DNA from 2 places in the Kitasatospora sp. NPDC004531 genome. Region 2 is predicted to be linked to the other one. Evidence: riboswitches for the same ligand, from Rfam matches in the RefSeq annotation. Region 2 holds a riboswitch; the other holds the start of a gene.
The links. A riboswitch is a leader RNA that binds a small molecule or an ion and turns the genes downstream of it on or off. The one in region 2 is predicted to bind glycine.
Positions count from the first base shown of each region.

Region 1: it holds a riboswitch for glycine, as region 2 does, so the genes downstream of both, gcvT (glycine cleavage system aminomethyltransferase GcvT) here and gcvP (aminomethyl-transferring glycine dehydrogenase) in region 2, are expected to answer to the same signal.

Region 1 is NZ_JBSGDD010000143.1:3,625-7,309, reverse strand. It holds gene ACWEMJ_RS32295 (enhanced serine sensitivity protein SseB C-terminal domain-containing protein) at 455-1,279, opposite strand; gene ACWEMJ_RS32290 (enhanced serine sensitivity protein SseB) at 1,398-2,165, opposite strand; glycine riboswitch at 2,304-2,408, shown strand; gene gcvT (glycine cleavage system aminomethyltransferase GcvT) at 2,559-3,677, shown strand.
Region 2 is NZ_JBSGDD010000024.1:66,270-69,954, reverse strand. It holds gene ACWEMJ_RS13235 (MFS transporter) at 1-1,112, opposite strand, end outside; gene ACWEMJ_RS13230 (PRC and DUF2382 domain-containing protein) at 1,270-2,277, opposite strand; glycine riboswitch at 2,465-2,570, shown strand; glycine riboswitch at 2,572-2,699, shown strand; gene gcvP (aminomethyl-transferring glycine dehydrogenase) at 2,789-3,685, shown strand, end outside.

The sequences.
Region 1 (3,685 bases), on a different contig from region 2:
ATGCGGCGGTGCAGAAGTGCGTTTGGCAAGCAGGGCGTTGCGGGGTGGTGCCGTGGACGCCGGGAGGATTGCCCCGGCGCGCATGGTGCTGCCGCACGGAGATGCGCATCGTGCGGTTCATGCTGTGGCGGCGGCGCGTTCACCTTCGTGAGGATCGTCCCGCGCTCCGCATTGGGCAGCACTCTCTGTCATGGGATGTACCCGACGGAAGACCCTCATGACGAAGGATGCCTAACTGTGATCTGCTCGCATGCACAACCGTTGCGCTGGCATATCGCTCTTCACACAGGGGTCACACGGACGTCAAGGGGCACATTGACGACACCCCGCCAGTGGCGGGGAAACGCCAGGTGGCACGGTTGGCGCCGCGCGTAGAACCGGGAACGGCGAAAAACCCCCGCCCGCCTCCACGGAGGCGCGTACGGGGGCTTTGTGGCGGTTCGTCAGGAAACGGTCAGCGGGCCGGATATCCGGGCCACTGCGGCTGCGGCCAGCCCGGCGCGGGCCCGGTCGGCGGTTGCGCTGCGTAACCGAAACCGGTCGGGTAGGGGCCGGGCGCGCCCTGCCGGTCGAAGAACGGGCGGGCGTTCGCGCACAGCCACATCACCACCGGGTCGAACTCGTCGGCCATCAGCACGGTGGAGACGGCCGGCCCCTCGGGGGCCTGCGCGGCGGCCCGCTGGACCAGCGCGCGGGCGGCCTCCACGGCCGGCGGCGAGGCGTCGTACAGGTCCAGGCCGATCGCCAAGTAGGGCTCGCCGAGCACGGGTTGGACCCAGGCCCGCCACAGCGCGCGCAACGGGCGCACCTCGGCGGCCTGTTGGTCCAGCACGGTGAAGAACTGCGGTGCCTGCACGGCCGGTTCGGAGATCCGCAGCGGCCCGGCCGGCACCCGGTCCAGGCCGACGGCGATCCGGCGCAGATCGGCCCAGGGCACGCCGACGCCGCCGCCCGGGCGGTGCGGATCCAGCCACAGGCCCCAGCGCGAGCGGTAGAGCGAACCGGCGATCTCCGGCCCGGACACCACCTCGTGGCCGCGCGTCCAGCCGCTGGAGGCCAGCTGCCCCGGGGAGGTCACGCAGGGCGCGTAGCCGTGCCCGCCGACGTCCATGTTCCCGTACTGGGCGTCCGGGCTGCCCGGGCTGCCGTGCCACAGCAGCATCCAGACCTGCCCGCCCGCGAGGGCGCGCAGCAACCCCTCGTACGCCTCCCAGCGCTCCGGTGCGACCGTTGCGAGGGCGCGCTCGATCGCGCCCGGGTCGCCGGCTGCTCCCGTCACGTCGCCGCCCTCTTTCTCGACTTCCCTCGTCCGCCGTCCACCGCGCTCCGGTGGGCCGGGGCAACCCTATGGGGCGCGCCCGACAGCCGTCATGCCGCCGTACCGGATCCCCGCGGATTCACGGCCGCGTCCAGAAGGGCTGTACCCGCCCCAGCAGCCAGTCCACCACCGGGTCCGCGACCAGGTCGAGCAGCACCAGGTGGACGCCCCAGCTCGGCGGCGCGGTTCCGAGCGCCCGGCCGAGCGCCAGGTTGACGTCGCCGGGGTCGGCGGGCGCCGCCGGGTCCAGCTGGACGCCGATGTACAGCAGCGTCGACTCGCCCTCCACCCGGGCCAGCGCCCGACGGGCCGTCAACACACCCGGCAGCGCCGCGAGTTCACCGGTGGCGGCGGCCAGGAAGGCGTACGGCTCCTGGTGCGGCTCGGGCTCCTTGAGCGCCACCCGGGCACCCTCGGTGACGCCCTGCGCCTCCCACTGCTCGCCGCGCGGCCCGCGCCGCAGCTCCCCGACGCCCTCCGGCGGCACCGGGATGCCCACCTGCGCCTCCGGGTTGACCGCGACGCCGACGCCCAGCGGCAGGCCCCGGGCGAACTCCCACATCGGGGCGATCGCGAACGGGATGCCGGGCGCGTGCTGCAGGTACACCTCCTGCGAGCTGTACACCGGCACGTAGGGCGCGCCCGCCAGCTCCAGCGTCGGCAGGTCGAGCTCGCCGGACTGTGGATCGGCGCCGGACGGCAGCGGGATCCACACCTGACTGCGCGCCAGCACCTCGATCACCCGGGGCGTCGCCCCCGGATCGCCCAGCGCAGCCACCAGCACCTGCTCCAGCTCGTTGGCCGGCCAGCTCCCGCTCTCCGGAACCTGACCCAGCGGGAACCCCATCTCGCCCCTCCACACTCACGGTTGCGATCAGGTTAGCGGCGCGGGCGGACGCCCGGGCCGAACTGTGACCCGTCCCCACTCCCACCAGCGGCTCCCGGCGTGCCATGATGGGCCCGCCCAAACTTCATACCGGCCGCTCGAACCCGCGCGGGAGAGCCGGAACGACCGTCACCCGGTCGCGACCGGCGCCGAAGGAGCAAGTCCTCCCCGGAATCTCTCAGGCCCCCCTACCGCCCGGGCGAGGCAGATCTGGAAAGTGGACACGGCCCTGCCGTGCGCCCACCCACGGTGCAAACCGCCATCCTGTCCGGGATGCGGTGAAGCTCTCAGGTTCGACGACAGACGGGGAGATTCGCCCCAGCCTGCCCGTTTCCAGATCCCGGGAGTCCTGTCGTGTCCCTCCGCCTGACCGCGCTCGACGCGCTGCACCGCTCGCTCGGCGCCACCATGACCGACTTCGCGGGCTGGGACATGCCGCTGCGCTACGGCAGCGAGCGCGAGGAGCACCTCGCCGTCCGCACCAAGGCCGGCCTGTTCGACCTGTCGCACATGGGCGAGATCACCGTCTCCGGCCCGCAGGCCGGCGAACTGCTCGACCACGCGCTGGTCGGCTTCATCTCCGCGCTCGGCGTGCTGCGCGCCCGCTACACCATGATCTGCCGCGAGGACGGCGGCATCCTGGACGACCTGATCGTCTACCGCACCGCGGAGGACGAGTACCTGGTGGTCGCCAACGCCTCCAACGCCCAGGTGGTGCTGGACGCCCTGACCGAGCGCGCCGCCGGCTTCGACGCCGTCGTCCGCGACGACCGCGACGCCTACGCGCTGCTCGCCGTCCAGGGCCCGGAGGCGAACGGCATCCTGGCCAAGCTGACCGACGCCGACCTGCCCGGCCTCAAGTACTACGCGCTGCTGCCCGCCACCGTGGCCGGCCGCCAGGTCTGGCTGGCCCGCACCGGCTACACCGGCGAGGACGGCTTCGAGATCTTCTGCGCCCCCGCCGACGCCGAGCACCTGTGGACCGAGCTGACCGCGGCCGGCACCGCCGAGGGCCTGGTCCCGTGCGGCCTGTCCTGCCGCGACACGCTGCGCCTGGAGGCCGGCATGCCGCTGTACGGGCACGAGCTGTCCACCGAGCTGACCCCGTTCGACGCCGGCCTGGGCCGGGTGGTGCGCTTCGACAAGACCACCAACGACGGCGCTTTCGTCGGCCGCAAGGCGCTGGAGGAGGCCGCCGCCGCAGCCGAGGCCAACCCCCCGCGCAAGCTGGTCGGCCTGGTCTCCGAGGGCCGCCGCGTCCCGCGCGCCGAGTACGCGGTGGTGGACGCCGAGGGCGCCGTGATCGGCCGGATCACCTCCGGTTCGCCGTCCCCGACCCTGGGCAAGCCGATCGCCATCGCGTACGTGGACGCCGCGCACGCCGAGCCGGGCACCACCGTCGCGGTGGACGTGCGCGGCAAGGCCGAGCCGGTCCAGGTCGTCGCGCTGCCGTTCTACAAGCGCGCCCGCTGACCCTCCGT
Region 2 (3,685 bases):
TAGATGTCGAACTCGGCGTCGTGGCGCAGCGCCAGGTAGGCCATCGAGACGGCGCCGAGCAGTCCGCCGACGACCAGCGGGAGGCGGGGGCCGCGGCGGGCGATCAGGAGGGCGCCGAGCGGGGCGGCGACCATGGAGCCGACCGCGGACGGCAGCAGCATGATGCCGGCGTGCAGGACGGTGGCGGTGAAGCCGTAGTGGGTGTACTTCTCCGGGGTCTGCGCGAAGTTGCTGATCACCAGGAACGAGCCGTACATGCCGAAGCCGATCAGCAGGCCGGAGATGTTGGTGAAGGCGACGGCCGGGCGGGCCATCATCTTGAGGTCGACCAGCGGGTGCGAGACCTTGGACTCGACGAGCAGCCAGATCAGGGCGACGACGGCGGCGACGGCGAACAGGCCGAGGGTGCGGTTGGAGGTCCAGCCCCAGTCGTTGCCGCGGCTGACGGCGATCAGCAGGGCGGAGAGCCAGCCGGCCAGGGTGAGCGCGCCGAGCGGGTCGGCGCCGCCGTTCTTGTCGACGACCGGGTCGCTGGGCACCAGGAGGGCCACCAGCAGGACGGCGACCAGGCCGATGGCCAGGCCCATCCAGAAGATCGACTTGTAGTCCCACTGCTCCAGCAGCAGGCCGGTGGCGACCAGGCCGAGGCCGGAGCCGACGCCCATCGAGGCGGAGATCGCGGCGACGCCGGCGGTGACCTTCTGCCTGGGCAGTTCGTCGCGCACGATGCTGATCGCCAGCGGCAGCACGCCGCCGCCCGCGCCCTGCAGGACCCGGGCGACGACCAGCAGGCCGAAGGAGTGGGTGCAGACCGCGAGGCCGGAGCCGAGCACCAGGCCGGCCAGCGAGACCAGCAGCATCGGCTTGCGGCCGCGCAGGTCGCCGAAGCGGCCCAGCAGCGGGGTGAGGACCGCCGCGGAGAGCAGGTTGGCGGTCATCAGCCAGGTGATGTCGGAGCCCGAGACGTTCAGCTTCACGGCCAGGCTCGGAAGGATCGGGACGACTGCGGTCTGCACCACGCTGAAGGCCAGCATGGCGAGGATCAGCGCGGGCAGGACCCGGGCGCTGGTGGGCTTGTCGGCCGTGGCGGTGGGCTGTGGTGCCTCACTCACGGGAATCCTCCGGGTTGCTTCATATGGCGATAGTGCATGAACTGAAGTAACGATGGGGGGAGATGCTTCAGGCTGTCAAATATCTAATGGTTAAACTTTGGCAAAGGCGAAGGCCCCGGCCCGCCGAGGCGGACCGGGGCCGGAAGTTGGCGTTGCGTCAGACCGGAGACGCCGCCGGGGACTGCGGCTGCGCGTTCCACGACCGCCGCTGCGTCTCCTGGTCGGTGTCGCTCGTCGCGCCGTGCACCTCCACCTGCTCGCGGCGCAGCTCCTCGCGGATCACCTGCTCCTCGGTGTACCGCTCCACCACCAGCCGCACCCGCTCCACCGGGGCCAGGTACTTGCGGACCACCGGGCGCTCCTCGCGCAGCGTGACCTCCTCGACGGCCTCGGCGATCTCCTGGTCGCTCAGCGAGGCCCGCTCGGCGTCCGAGATCGGGATGCGCTCCACCCGCACCCGCTCGCGCACCAGCGGGACCCGGCGCTCCACGGCCTCGGTGGTCACGTACTTGCGCAGCCGGGTGGTGCCGACGGTGTGCCACTCGGTGCTGATGTCCAGGCGCTCCTCGCGGCAGGTGAGCTCGACCGGGGCGGCGGGCTTGTGCCGGTCCGCCCGCCCGGCCGGCTCGGCGGGACGGGCGGCGGGCCGCTCGGGGATCGGCCTCGGGGGCGTGAAGCCGGCCGGCGCGGGAGCCGGGCCCTGCACCGGCGCCGGAGCGGGCGCGGGGGCCGGGGCGGGTTCGGGGGAGGAGGCGAGGTCGCCGAAGTCGCGGTCGGCGACCTTCTCCGAGTACTCCTTGGCGGCCGGGGCGGGCGGCGGCGCGGGGGCGAACCGGAGCGGCCGGTCGGCGCCCGCCGTGTCCAGCCCGTAGTACCGGTACAGCTCCAACTCCTGCTCCGGGGACAGGTGCTGGCCCACCCCGAAGTCCGGGGACTCCTTGATCAGCGACTTGTCGTACGGGACGTGCAGCTCGTCGCCGGAGAACTCGCTGGTGGTCAGCGGGACGAAGGCGTCCCGGCCGAAGATGCCCGTCCGGACGGCCGCCCACTCCGGTTCCCCGGTGGCGTCGTCCAGGTAGACCTCGTCGACCGTGCCGATCTTGTCACCGTTCCGGTCGACCGCCTTGTGTCCGATCAGGTCGCGCGGATCGATTTCGGTCTGCACCCTGTCCTCCAGCTGCTGCTCCTGCAGGACCCGTCCGGGGAGCGGTCGGAGGAGCGTGCCGGGCCGCTATTCCACACCAAAAGGCACGTAACGGACGGTGTCATTCCGAATGCCTCCGTCCGGGGCGGATCACACCGCCGTACCGGTGATCGTCAAGCCCGGCGCTGGTACCCTGGGCGGCGACCGCCGAGCCCGCTCGGGAGAGTCCCGGACCGCTGATCAAGCGGGTTGCGGGACGCCGAAGGAGCAACCCCTCCCCGGAATCTCTCAGGCATCCGTACCGAGAGGGCCAGGTCACTCTGGAAAGCAGGGCAGGACCGTCGGCACCGAAGCCCTCGGACGCTGCCCTCGCCGACGGTGCAAGCCGACCGGGGCACCACCCCGGGCGCGCGAAGCTCTCAGGTACCGATGACAGAGGGGGAGGCTGACGGGTTCGTGCGCCCCGACGCTCCCACAGCGGCCGGCCGGCGTGCGTACCACCGCCGGTCCGCGACCAGGAGGCCCGACCCCCATGAACGCCCAGCCGACGCTCACCGCGCTTGAGCAGGCCAGCCCCTTCGAGCACCGCCACATCGGCCCCGACAGCGACGCCCAGCAGAAGATGCTGGCCCAGGTCGGCTACAGCACGCTGGACGAACTGTCCGACGCCGCTGTGCCGGACGCCATCCGCAGCCTCACCGCGCTCGGCCTGCCCGCCGGCCGCAGCGAGGCCCAGGTGCTCGCCGAACTGCGCGAGCTGGCCGGCCGCAACCAGGTCCTCACCTCGATGATCGGCCTCGGCTACTACGGCACCTTCACCCCGCCGGTCATCCTGCGCAACGTCCTCGAGAACCCCGCCTGGTACACCGCGTACACCCCGTACCAGCCGGAGATCTCCCAGGGCCGCCTGGAAGCCCTGCTCAACTTCCAGACCATGGTCTCCGACCTGACCGGCCTGGCCACCTCCGGCTCCTCGCTGCTCGACGAGGGCACCGCGGCCGCCGAGGCGATGGCCCTCGCCCGGCGCGTCACCAAGGTCAAGGGCGGCGTCTTCCTGGTCGACGCCGACACCCTGCCGCAGACCCTCGCCGTGATCCAGACCCGCGCCGAGCCGACCGGCGTCGAGGTCGTCACCGCCGACCTGTCCAACGGCATCCCGGCCGAGATCGCCGAGCGCGGCGTGTTCGGCGTGCTGCTCCAGTACCCCGGCGCGTCCGGCGCCGTCCGCGAGATCAAGCCCGTCATCGAGCAGGCCCACCAGCTCGGCGCGATCGTCGCCGTCGCCGCCGACCTGCTCGCCCTCACCCTGCTGCGCTCGCCCGGCGAGCTCGGCGCCGACATCGCCTGCGGCACCTCGCAGCGCTTCGGCGTCCCGATGGGCTTCGGCGGCCCGCACGCCGGCTACCTCGCCGTGCGCGCCGAGTACGCC